Regions from separate parts of the Halobacillus sp. ABA4_118 genome, predicted to be linked through region 2. Evidence: predicted binding sites of a transcription regulator. Region 2 holds the regulator's gene; each other region holds the start of a gene.
The links. Region 2 encodes LexA, which represses DNA repair genes until DNA is damaged. Its sites were predicted from a motif close to CGAACATATGTTCG; they were not measured.

Region 1 (4,215 bases), 2.9 Mb from region 2:
CCGATCCTGGCAAATAACAGACGGAGATAGTCGTAGATCTCCGTTACCGTTCCGACCGTGGAACGCGGATTTCGGCTTGTCGTTTTCTGATCGATGGAAATGGCCGGCGACAGACCTTCAATCGAGTCTACATCCGGCTTGTCCATCTGTCCGAGAAACTGACGGGCATAAGCACTTAAGGACTCTACATAACGACGCTGTCCTTCCGCATAAATCGTATCAAAAGCCAGTGATGATTTTCCGGACCCGGATAAACCCGTCATGACGACGAGTTTATTTTTCGGGATATCAATATCTATATTTTTTAAATTGTGGGCACGGGCTCCCCGAACGCTGATATGTTTACTGGGCATACTCCATCATCCCTCCGCTTTTAATTCCAGCAGAATGTCGCGCAGCTCAGCGGCCCGTTCAAAGTCGAGGTCACGCGCAGCCTGCTTCATTTCTGTTTCCATATTGTCGATCATTTCCTGACGTTCCTTCTTCGTCATTTCTGAAGGCTTCTTGCCTGTCTCATAGCTGATATCTTCTTCAGCGACGGCGGTTGCCTTAATCACATCACGGACCTCTTTCTTAATGGTCTGTGGTGTAATGCCGTGCTCTTCATTGTAGGCCATCTGTTTCTCACGACGGCGGTAGGTTTCATCGATAGCATACTGCATGGATTTCGTCATCTTATCCGCGTACATGATGACTCTGCCTTTTTCGTTACGTGCAGCACGGCCGATCGTCTGAATCAGAGAGCGGTCGGAACGCAGGAAGCCTTCCTTATCCGCGTCCAAAATGGTAACGAGTGACACTTCAGGAATGTCCAGACCTTCACGCAGCAGGTTGATTCCTACAATGACATCGTATTTACCGACCCGCAGATCACGGATGATTTCAATACGCTCCAGTGTTTTAATCTCCGAGTGAAGATACGCCACCTTAATCCCGAGGTCTTTCAAGTACGCCGTCAGATCCTCGGACATTTTCTTCGTCAGGGTCGTAACAAGGACGCGCTCGCCCTCATCTTTCCGCTTATTAATCTCCCCGACAAGATCATCAATCTGACCGTGGATCGGGCGTACTTCAATTTCAGGATCAAGCAGTCCTGTCGGCCGGATGATCTGTTCGATCATTTCAGGAGTATGTTCAATCTCATAAGGTCCAGGTGTTGCCGATACATAAGCGATCCGGTTGATATGCTCCTCAAATTCAGGGAACATGAGCGGCCGGTTATCAAGAGCCGATGGAAGTCGGAACCCGTGATCAACAAGCACCTGCTTACGAGCACGGTCCCCGTTGTACATCCCTCTTACCTGGGGAAGGGTCACGTGCGACTCATCAACCATAATTAAGAAATCGTCGGGAAAGAAGTCAAGCAGCGTATAAGGTGTCGCGCCTTCTTCGCGGAACGTCAAGTGACGGGAGTAGTTCTCGATACCGGAACAGAATCCCATCTCTCTCATCATTTCCAGATCATAGTTCGTCCGCTGCTCAAGACGCTGGGCTTCCAGCAGCTTTTCCTGGTCACGCAGTTCTTTTACACGCGCTTCCATTTCTGCTTCAATGTTGGCAATGGCTTTTTTCAATTTTGCTTCACGTGTGACGAAGTGGGAAGCCGGGAAGATGGCGACATGCTCTCGTTCACCTGTCACTTCACCCGTCAGCACATCCACCTCACGAATCCGGTCGATTTCATCTCCGAAAAACTCCACACGAATGGCATGCTCTTCTCTGGAGGCGGGGATGATTTCTACAGAATCTCCGCGGACACGAAACGTTCCACGTTGGAAATCGATGTCGTTACGGGCATATTGAATATCTACAAGCTCGCGGAGAAGCTGATCTCTGTCCTTTTCCATACCGGAACGGACGGAAAGCACCTGGCTCCGGTATTCTTCTGGAGAACCGAGGCCGTAAATGCAGGAGACACTGGCAACGATGATGACATCATTGCGCTCGAACAACGATGAGGTAGCCGAGTGTCGAAGCTTATCAATCTCATCATTGATGCTGGCGTCTTTTTCTATGAAGGTATCGGAAGAGGGAACATACGCTTCCGGCTGATAGTAATCATAATAGCTGACAAAGTACTCGACAGCATTGTTGGGAAAGAATTCCTTGAATTCACTGTACAGCTGTCCAGCCAATGTTTTGTTATGGGCAATAATTAAGGTCGGTTTGTTCACCTGTGCAATGACATTGGACATCGTAAACGTTTTTCCGGTACCTGTTGCGCCCAGAAGTGTCTGGTGCTTTTTCCCGTTCTGGATCCCCTCGACCATTTTTTCAATGGCTTTCGGCTGATCTCCCTGTGGGGAAAATTTCGAAACTAACTCAAACTTCTCATCCACGACGAAAACCTCCGTTCCTTACTAGTTACACATTAGTTTACCACATCAGTTTATCATTCTAACATCCATCGAACAAACATTCGGTTCCGGATGCTCGAAAGATCTTTCTAACCATTCATTATACCCATGTTCAGTCATATAAAAAGCACTCTGCTCAGCGCAGAGTGCTCATTGATTAATTTTCGAATGTCTGGTTGTACTGGTTCACTTCAAATAAATCGGTCAGTTCAATATGCGGATTCTTATCTTTGAACCAACGGAGGGAGAAGTCATTTTTGAACAGGACAAGCGGATTGCCTTCCCGGTCTTCGGCAAGCATGTTCCGTTCATCGAACAATGATTCATCCACCTGATCCTCATTCAACCAGCGTGGGATCCTTTCCCCGAGCTGTGTCAATTCAATATCCACATTGTACTCATTTTTCATGCGGTATTCGAACACTTCGTATTGAAGTTCACCGACCGCTCCGATGATGTAATCCTCAAAGCGATAGCGTTTGAACAGCTGGATCGCTCCTTCCTGCACGAGCTGCTCGAGCCCTTTACGGAACTGTTTGGACTTCATGACGTTTTTTGCGGTCACCTTTTTAAAGATTTCAGGCGGGAACTGCGGCAGTTCATCATACTGGAACCTGGATTTCCCTGTAACGATCGTGTCACCGATCCGGTAGACGTTCGGATCATAAATGCCGATGATATCTCCGGCGTATCCCTCTTCAACCGTTCCTCTTGAGGAAGCAACAAACTGCTGGGACTGGGCAAGTTTAAAGGTTTTCCCTGTCCGGGAGAGTGTCACGTTCATCCCACGCTCGAACTTGCCTGAGCAGATACGCACGAAAGCTACACGGTCACGGTGCTGCGGGTTCATATTGGCCTGGATTTTAAAGATGAATCCGGAGAACTCTTCATGATCCGGTGAAACGACGCCTTCTGTCGACTTCCTTGGCGCAGGCTCCGGTGCCATATCAATGAAGCTGTTGAAGAATGTTTCCACACCGAACGGGGCCAGGGCACTCCCGAAGAAGACAGGGGTCTGTTCACCGCGCATGACTTTATCCATATCGAAATCTTCCCCGGCTTCATCCACAAGCATCATTTCTTCTTCCGCTTCCTTATACGTCGCGTTTTCGGTCAGCTCAGGATGCTGATCAAGTTCAGCATAAGGAATATATTCTTCTTCCTCATTCCCTGTGTACTGGACAAACTGCTCGTTTTGGCGGTCAAACACACCAAGGAAACGCTTGCCCATTCCGGCCGGCCATGTCATGGGATAGGTTTCGATATTCAGCGTCTCTTCGATTTCTTCCATCAGTTCAAACGGCTCGCGGCCTTCCCGGTCCATTTTGTTAATGAAAGTGAAGATCGGAATCCCACGCATCTTACACACTTTAAACAGCTTCAAGGTCTGCGCTTCGATTCCTTTTGTTCCGTCAATAACCATGACCACACTGTCTACGGCTGTCAGCGTCCGGTACGTATCCTCACTGAAGTCTTCGTGACCAGGTGTGTCGAGGATATTGACCTGGTAGTCTTTATAAGGGAAGTTCATCACACTGGAAGTTACGGAAATTCCACGCTGTTTCTCAATTTCCATCCAGTCGGATGTGGCGAATTTTCCGGTTTTTTTCCCTTTGACTGTACCCGCAGAACGGATCAAGTTACCCAGTAAAAGCATTTTCTCCGTCATCGTCGTTTTACCGGCGTCCGGGTGGGAGATAATAGCAAACGTGCGGCGTTTTTTCATTTCATTTTGTATATCATTCATCGTGATATCCTCCGTCGTATTAAAAATTTCTATATGAATGGGGTGGAAAGGATATACGTCCTACATGATCTGATTCACTCCATAAAAAAAGCGCTCAGACTTATAAGCGCC
Region 2 (4,215 bases):
TGAGCACCTGTTCGAGCATTTCATTGAAGCGAAGGAAATCGAATGGGATATGTTCCGTACCCAGGTTCATCCTTGGGAGCGCGAGCAATATCTGCAGACCTATTAAATAGAAAGACAGAAGGCCCTGACTTACATAAGTCGGGGCTTTTTTATATTTTCCTCAGCATCTGCCGTTGGAATCACCCCGAATCCTGGGAGAAAATCTAACATGGTTCATCATTTTATAGGAAAGGCCGACACCAACGTTCTTATCCAAGCATACATTTGGAGTAGGATGATAGAAGAATGTCCTAGTAAACCCCCTTTTCCAGGAAGGAAGAGTGGAGAGAGGGATGTATATGGCAAGATTAATCAATCCAACAGGGAAATGGAATGGACGTACAGTAGCTTTGGATGATGGACATGGAATGGAAACTCCGGGAAAAAGAACGCCATACATTCAGGAATTAGGCAGACAAATCAAGGAGAACGAATACAATCGTAAAGTTGTACAGTATTTATCGAACATTCTGCTGGATCATGGATTCCGCGTGCTTCTCGTAGCACCGACAGATGAAGACACACCATTATCCTACAGGACGAGAGCGGCCAATGAGAACAATGCGGATATTTATGTATCCGTTCACTACAATGCTTTTGATGGGTCCTTTGGCGGGGCAGATCCAAACGGAATCGAACTTTACGTCTATCCCGGATATTTGAACCGGTCCGCCGGGCGTCTTGCTTCATCACTTGCGAAATACTTACGCCAGGGCACCGATCAAAACTTCAGAGGGATTAAAGAAGCGAACTTCCACGTTCTACGTGAAACGGATATGCCGGCAGTGTTAACAGAGAACGGCTATATGGATAACAAGCGGGAAGCATTATTGATGATTGACGAACGCTTTCAAAAAGAAGTTGCAGAGGAGCACGCCCGGGGCATTTTAGAATACTTTGGAGTTCCGTTCAATGGCGGAATCGACTATCTTTCGCTTGGGGATACCGGCGCGGAAGTCAAGGAAATGCAGGAGAACTTATTAAAACTGGGTTATACCATGAATGGTTATGGAGCTGACGGCAGCTTCGGTCCTGCCACAGAAGCGGCAGTCAAGGCTTTTCAAAAAGACCAGAAGCTTGAAGTGGACGGCTTTTATGGACCGAAAACGAAAGCGGCTGTGCAGAAAGCCTTGGAAGACCTGGATAAAGGAGAAGAGGAAATGGAAAAATTGGCAGTTGTCATAAATTCTTTTGCGGATTTTCCTGCCGTTGAAGCGCTGGCAATCCGTAAAAATGCATTAATTGCACTTAGAGCCGTAGCAGAAAAACGTCAGGTGGCTGAACAAATTATTGTGGCTGGAGGAGGCACAGATGGGCTTAAGGGGAGTAATTTTATTGACTTGACGGGAAAAACCAGATTGGAAACCTCCCAAAACATTAAAAATTATTTAAGTAAATAAAAGAGCTGCAAAACATTCCAGTGTACATTTCCCTTGTTCCTGCATATAATAAATGTAGAACAAATGTTCGGTTAAGGGGTGTGCAATATGGAAACGATTTTCAAACAGTCTGTAGAAAATAAGAAGATCATCGATATGATCTATTTATCTAAGGGGAAACATTGGTCTCAGCGTTCTGTAAGAGTGATTAAAAACCATCCTGATGCCATCCTTGCTTATTGTCTGCAGAAGAAGAGCGTCCGCACATTTTTGAAGAAGAATATTTATTCTGCTGATTTCCGGAGACGGAATAAAAGAAATCGTACGGGGGCTTCTTAACGTTCATATTCTCATGTTCAATACAAAAAACGGCGGGATTGCTCCCGCCGTTTTTTGTACGTGTATTAATGAACGGTACGGTATAAGCCGACGACTCTTCCGAGAATGGATACATCATTTAAAATGATCGGTTCCATCGTGGCATTTTCAGGCTGAAGACGGATGTGATTCTTCTCTTTAAAGAATCGTTTGACAGTAGCCTCTTCCTCTTCCGTCATAGCCACAACTATATCCCCGTTCTGGGCAGTCTGCTGCTGTCTGACAATGACCATGTCCCCGTCAAGAATGCCCGCCTCAATCATACTTTCTCCTTGAACGATAAGGACGAACGTATTGTCTTCCGATCCTGCAAGCGTATCCGGGAGGGGAACATATTCTTCAATGTTCTCTACCGCCGTAATCGGTGAACCAGCCGTAACTTTACCGATGACAGGGGCATAAGTGGCTTCCCCGCGGGGGATACTGTGGTCTTCTTCCAGCTCAATCACTTCGATGGCCCTTGGTTTCGTAGGATCCCTGCGGATATATCCCTTTTTCTCAAGACGGGATAAATGACCGTGGACGGTGGAACTGGAGGCCAGCCCTACAGACTGACCGATCTCCCTTACAGATGGGGGATATCCTTTTAGTAGAACCTGTTCTTTTATGAAATCTAGTATTTCCTGCTGCCGCTTTGAAAGTTTGCTCATAGATTAGCACCTCGTACATAGGATTATAGTAACCACATTGTACCATGCCATCCTCAAAAATACAAACAAGCGTTCGAAAAAAGTCGTTGACAAGAACATACATTCGTCTATAATAGGTATTAGAAAACGCGAACAGAGGTTCTTAGGAACGTTCGTTCTTAAATGGAGGGTTAATTATGTTTAATAAACTATCAAAACTGGACTACACTTATATCGTTTTGTTTATTGTTAGTTTTGCTATTCTCTATTATTCTATGGTTACAAGCGGATAAATCTTGAAAACCAGTAGAAGCGGGGACATACATCATGAGAGTAATCCTATATTGTCGCGTAAGCACGGAAAAAGAGGCCCAGGTCAGCTCCTTGAAAAGACAGAAGGCAGAACTGCATGCCATGGCCGAACATCATGGAATGGAAGTGGCTGCCTGTATAGAGGAGCAGGCGAGCGGGTATGAGATTGAACGGGAAGGTGTTTTCCAGATGCTTGATGCTTTTTCCAATCACGAAGCAGAGGCTCTGTTGGTTCAGGATGAGACGAGGCTTGGCAGGGGAAATACAAAAATCGCTTTGTTCCATCAATTGAACCGGTTGAATGTTAAGGTTTATTCCTTAACCCATAACGGGGAACTGCATCTTTCCGAGTCAGACTCCATGGTTCTTCAGATTGTGGGCATCGTTGAGGAGTACCAGAGAAAAATTCATAATATGAAAATCAGGCGGGGGATGCAGAAAGCGGTCGCCGAAGGCTATGATCCATCTTCGAACCTGTCCAATCAGCATCTGGCAGCGGGGAGAGAGAGGAAGGAATTTCCGATCGAAGAGGTTGTCAGGCTCAGAGGGAGTGATTTGACGTTCAAGGACATTGCGGCAACACTAAGAGGGCTTGGGTATGATGTATCCAAGGCAACGGTTCACCGCCGCTATCAAGAGTACATATCACTTGAAAAAGAAGAATAGGCAGGTTACTATAGGAACATAAGGGAGACAAGAGTCTTAGGGCTGCTTGTCTTTTTCATGTTCTAAAGCTGATCCAGACTATAAAAAAAAGGAGAAGGATCTATGTTATCTCAAGAAAAATTGGACCGTATAAACGAATTAGCCAATAAATCAAAGCAGCAGGAATTATCGGAAGAAGAGAAAAGCGAACAGAAGAACCTGCGTCAGGAATATTTACAGAGTGCCCGTAAATCATTCAAAAACCAGTTGAAAGGTGTCACGGTTATCGATCCTGCCGGGAATGATGTGACCCCTGCCAAACTGCGTCAAATGCAGGAAAACGAAAAGAAAAACTAAACGACTGGACCGATCCGCATCTTCTTTAAAAGGTGCGGATTTTTTTCGTTTAATTCTACAGAAACACGGGGAAATTAAGGAAGGGCGGAGGACAAAAGTTTGCACAACGCCTTGTTTCATTATAGGATAATACATGGTACATATACCTGTACAGAAAGGGGATTATTGGAAATGGCAAAAAGTCTTGAACAAACTTCAATTGATACCATTCGAACACTAACGATCGACGCAGTAGAAAAAGCAAGTTCCGGTCACCCGGGTATGCCTATGGGGGCTGCTCCAATGGCTTATAAACTCTGGACGGAATTTATGGATCATAATCCTAAAAATTCAAACTGGTTCGACCGCGACCGTTTCGTCCTCTCCGCAGGACATGGATCCATGCTTCTATACAGCCTTCTGCACCTTTCCGGCTATAACGTGACAATGGATGATTTAAAATCATTCCGTCAGTGGGATTCTAAAACTCCCGGACA
Region 3 (4,215 bases), 820 kb from region 2:
AATAATTTATCCGTTTAAAAGGGTCATGATCAATGACAGGAAGTTCCTGAGTCTGTTTCATGTATTGATCCACGGCATATTGAACGAGGTCCAGATCCTGAGCTAAGTCAAGGGCGTCTTCTTCGAACAGTTCATAAGTTTCTCTGGACATATAGTAGTTCTTCTCCGGAAGTCCCTCGAGATATGGCGCCAGCAGGTCATAGTCCAGTGTCAGGTCCTGATTGATGAGGACGCTCAAGGGAACATCTCCTGGTTTGTGATCAGCGAAGGCGTGAACGGCCTTGCGGACATCATGGATCGATAAGTCACGGACTTCCAATGTTTGTTTTCTGCCGGCTTGTGAAGGTTTCTTTTTACGTTTCCACATGAATAGTCTCCTTTCTTTGGAATGGAGGGAATGAGGTGCCTGTGATGAAAGGTCAGCCTGAACTTGAGGTGTTTACACTGCTCAATCCGGATTTCGGACAGAAGGGGGAAGAAAAGAAAGACGCTTACCCCGAAGGCAGCGGCTGTTAACTGTAGTATAGCAGATATGGATATTTTTTTGAGAATGTTTAGACTTTTTTCTTAGTTTTTGGTAGATTGAAGAAGAAAAGCGGTAAGATCGACCTGCAGGGAGAGTTACCGCTGTCTAAATGAGAAAGGGTGTTTGTGGATGACGCATGTGCAGAAAACAGAATACGAAATCAATCCGAAGACGATGGCGCTGGTTGCTGTCCAGCAGGATAATGGACAAGTCTTTACCGAAGTTGTGGAGCGGGAAGAGCGCTTTTATGTGCACGCGGCTCCCAGTACGATCGTGGATGATTCCTGCCGTTATTTCGCCAGCAGTCTGGACGGGCGCATGGCCGGGACGAAACAACTGACAAGCTACACACATAAACCTCCGATTGTCATCTCCGAAGCGATGGGTATTTATTTCTTCCCTATTATTTCCCCGAAACGAAAAGAATGCTCCTGGGTCGCCCACAAATATATCCGGACCTTTAACGGTGAGCGTGATAAAACGACGACGGTCCATTTCGGACAGGGCACATCCGTCAATTTTCCTGTTTCTGACGGGATGTTTGCCAACCAGGTACAGCGCACGGCTCATCTGCGCGTTATTCTCGAAGACCGTTTTCGTGATGGGCCGGCTGCCTCTGAGCGACGGGCGGACCGGATTGCTGAGACCTTTTCATAAGCTCAAATAGAATGTTTTCCACCTTTTTGCGGATGGCCGGGTTGAAGTAGTTCCGCTTTTCCTCATAGCCGTGGGCAAGGAATAGAAAAGACGTGAAGGAATCATTGCGTCCGGACTCCACAACCTGGATCTTCATGGCATCCATCTGTTTTCTCAGCTCTTTTCTTTCCTGGCGCGCTTCCAGCTCCATTTTACCGAGCAGCTCCATGTACGGCTCCTTTATTTTGAATTTCCCCTGTTCCACGTGTTTCCGATCCTGCCTGATGACTGTAACCGCCATAGATAAAAACAAGTAGCGGGAAGCGAGATCCAATTCTTTCTGTTTTAAGTACCTCATGTCATTCCCCTCCGAATACGAACAAACGTTCCTGTTCTGTATTATACCACGCAGACATCCTTTTTATGCAACCTGTTTTTTTGAAGAGGTTAAAAGTGGCAGCGGGAGAAAGAAACGGAAATCTTGATTAAACAGACTGGGCAGAGGGGATACCTATCCTATAAAATAAAAAGAAAACCCCTCTTCATAGGTGTACATAAGGAGCTTCATCATGGATGCTGTATTTGAAAAAATCAATCAATGGCGGCATTTAGCTGAGAACGATCAGCTGTTTGATTATATCATCCGCCAGCTGGAGGAGCTGGATCGCCTCGGTCCGCTTCCCGGCATTCTTCTTCCCCTGCTGGAAGCTTTTCTTCCTGTTCTCCCCTTAGTGGCCTTTGTGCTGGCCAATTCGGTGGTGTACGGGCTGTTCCGCGGATTTTTATATTCCTGGATCGGCTCGGTGATCGGTGCGGTCAGTGTTTTTCTTATCATCCGCAGGCTCGGGGATAAAAAGCCGTTCCGTGCCATTACAGAACAGAAGCAGGTGAAACGGGTCGTCGTATGGGTGGAGGAACACGGTTTCGGGCCTTTGTTTCTGCTGATGTGCTTTCCCTTTTCGCCTTCCGCCGTCATCAATGTCGTTTCCGGTTTGTCCAAAGTCAGCCGGCAGCAGTTTATTCTTGCTGTTCTATTAGGAAAATCGGTGATGATCTTCACCATCTCCTATGTCGGCTCAAGCATTGCTTCATTCGCCCAGAATCCGGTGAAATCGATTGTCGTCGGTATTTGTATTCTTCTATTCTGGATTCTCGGAAAATATCTGGAGGGGCGGATTCAAAGGAAGGCGGAGCGGAAAGTGCGCCGCGACGATTAAGTTCGTTCCATTGCGGGTAAAATGTGGATAGACCAACACATGGAGGAGCAGACCATGAAAAAATACCTGAAGTGGATACGGACTGTCCTGCTTGCCCTTCTGCTGGCGTTTGTTTTCCGTTCCTACTTATTTGCGAGTTATGTCGTCGATGGGGAGTCTATGGAGCCCACCCTGTATGACGGCAATCTTTTGATGGTGAACAAAGCGGTGTATGACTGGAGCGAAATAGACAGGCAGCAGGTCATTGTGTTCCATGCTAATGAAGATGAAGACTATGTCAAACGGGTCATCGGCATTCCTGGTGATGAAATAGAGTTTAAGAATGACCAGCTTTACGTGAACGGTGTCCTTATGGATGAAAGCTACCTTGATGATCTTCGTCCCAGTGACGGCCTTCCTTTTACGGAGGATTTTACGCTGGAGGAAGTGACAGGGTCCACAACGGTACCGGAGGGGCAGTTGTTCGTCATGGGGGATAACCGCAGAGACAGTCTGGACAGCCGCTACTTTGGTTTTGTTTCGGAAGAGACGGTTGTCGGGAAAGTGGATGTCCGCTACTGGCCGTTCAGTCAGGCTGGAATACAGTTTAAATAGCTGGGAAACGGCTGCAGCGAACTTGGGCAGGAAGATCATCTGTCTGCCCTATTCCTGTATACGGCCCTGCAGAACCTTCCACATGCCTTTGCGCAATGAGGGGCTCAACAAAGGGGATCATCTGTATAAACAGATGATCCCCTTTTTATTTTTCAACAGGGGGAAAACACAGGTGGAGGAGAATCCGTTTCGATCCTGAAAGGAATCATCCTTTCCGCTCCCGTGGGAAAAGCCCGGCAGGATGATCTTCCCAGAGGAAACAAAGACTTTCTATACAAAGCCCTTCCTTTTTGCAGAGTCATGGGATTCTTCATTTGGTGGGGAAAAGTGATAAAATAGAAGCAGTATGGAAGAAAGAAGGGAGCGGAAAAGATGGGTCTGCGTTTTTTAATCGGCCGATCGGGAGCGGGAAAAAGTACGCGCTGCCTCGATGAAATCGAGCAGCGTCTGCAGGAAGCCCCGCGCGGTCCGGCCATTGTCTATATTGTGCCTGATCAAATGACGTTCCAGCAGGAATACGGGCTGCTGAAACGCGAAGGCATGCAGGGATCGATCAGAGCCCAGGTCTTCAGCTTTTCACGCCTCGCCTGGCGTGTGCTTCAGGAGACGGGCGGGGGAACGAGGAAGTTTATCAGTTCAACAGGCGTTCAGATGATGCTGAGGAAAATTGTAGAAGAGCGCACATCCGACTGGCGCGTCTTCCAGAAGGCTGTGGAGAAGCAGGGGTTCATTGCTCAGTTGGAAGGGATCATCACCGAATTCAAACGGTACCGGATTACACCTGATGATCTTCGTTCCCAGATGGATGCGTTGGAGCAGTTCGTTCATTCCACCAGTCAGGAAGAAGGACTGAAGGAAAAGCTGGACGATCTTTTCTATATTTACGATAAACTTGTAGATGCTCTAAGAGAGCAGTACATAGACGGAGAGGATCAGCTTCAGCTTCTATCTGAAAAAATCGGGGAAGCCGGTTATTTAGAAGATGCGGACGTCTATATTGACGGTTTTCACAGCTTCACCCCGCAGGAATACGGGGTTATCGAAGCGTTATTGAAAAAGGTGAAGAATGTCCACGTCACTCTTACGACCGAGAACCCGGAAGAGACAGGGAATTCAGAGCTGGATTTGTTTTATGAGACGAAACAGACCTACCTTGACCTGAAAAGGACGGCCGAGGAGGCGGGCACGACAGTTGATGACGTGGAAGTGCTTGATCATACTGCGGGCCGGATGAAAGATAAT

Region 1: the regulator LexA is predicted to act here: its motif matches at 2,409-2,422, upstream of uvrB (excinuclease ABC subunit UvrB).
Region 3: the regulator LexA is predicted to act here: its motif matches at 1,539-1,552, upstream of ACXAGL_RS13065 (YhjD family protein).

The regions. Positions count from the first base shown of each region.
Region 1 is NZ_JBSWWS010000001.1:542,657-546,871, forward strand. It holds gene uvrA (excinuclease ABC subunit UvrA) at 1-353, opposite strand, end outside; gene uvrB (excinuclease ABC subunit UvrB) at 360-2,339, opposite strand; gene ACXAGL_RS02880 (peptide chain release factor 3) at 2,515-4,104, opposite strand.
Region 2 is NZ_JBSWWS010000001.1:3,423,337-3,427,551, forward strand. It holds gene glnA (type I glutamate--ammonia ligase) at 1-106, shown strand, start outside; gene ACXAGL_RS17505 (N-acetylmuramoyl-L-alanine amidase) at 339-1,439, shown strand; gene ACXAGL_RS17510 (hypothetical protein) at 1,527-1,757, shown strand; gene lexA (transcriptional repressor LexA) at 1,823-2,446, opposite strand; gene ACXAGL_RS17520 (YneB family resolvase-like protein) at 2,753-3,403, shown strand; gene ACXAGL_RS17525 (DUF896 domain-containing protein) at 3,506-3,739, shown strand; gene tkt (transketolase) at 3,911-4,215, shown strand, end outside.
Region 3 is NZ_JBSWWS010000001.1:2,604,008-2,608,222, forward strand. It holds gene ACXAGL_RS13055 (DUF3939 domain-containing protein) at 1-367, opposite strand, end outside; gene ACXAGL_RS13060 (competence protein ComK) at 656-1,183, shown strand; gene ACXAGL_RS13065 (YhjD family protein) at 1,104-1,520, opposite strand; gene ACXAGL_RS13070 (TVP38/TMEM64 family protein) at 1,732-2,379, shown strand; gene lepB (signal peptidase I) at 2,434-2,973, shown strand; gene addB (helicase-exonuclease AddAB subunit AddB) at 3,346-4,215, shown strand, end outside.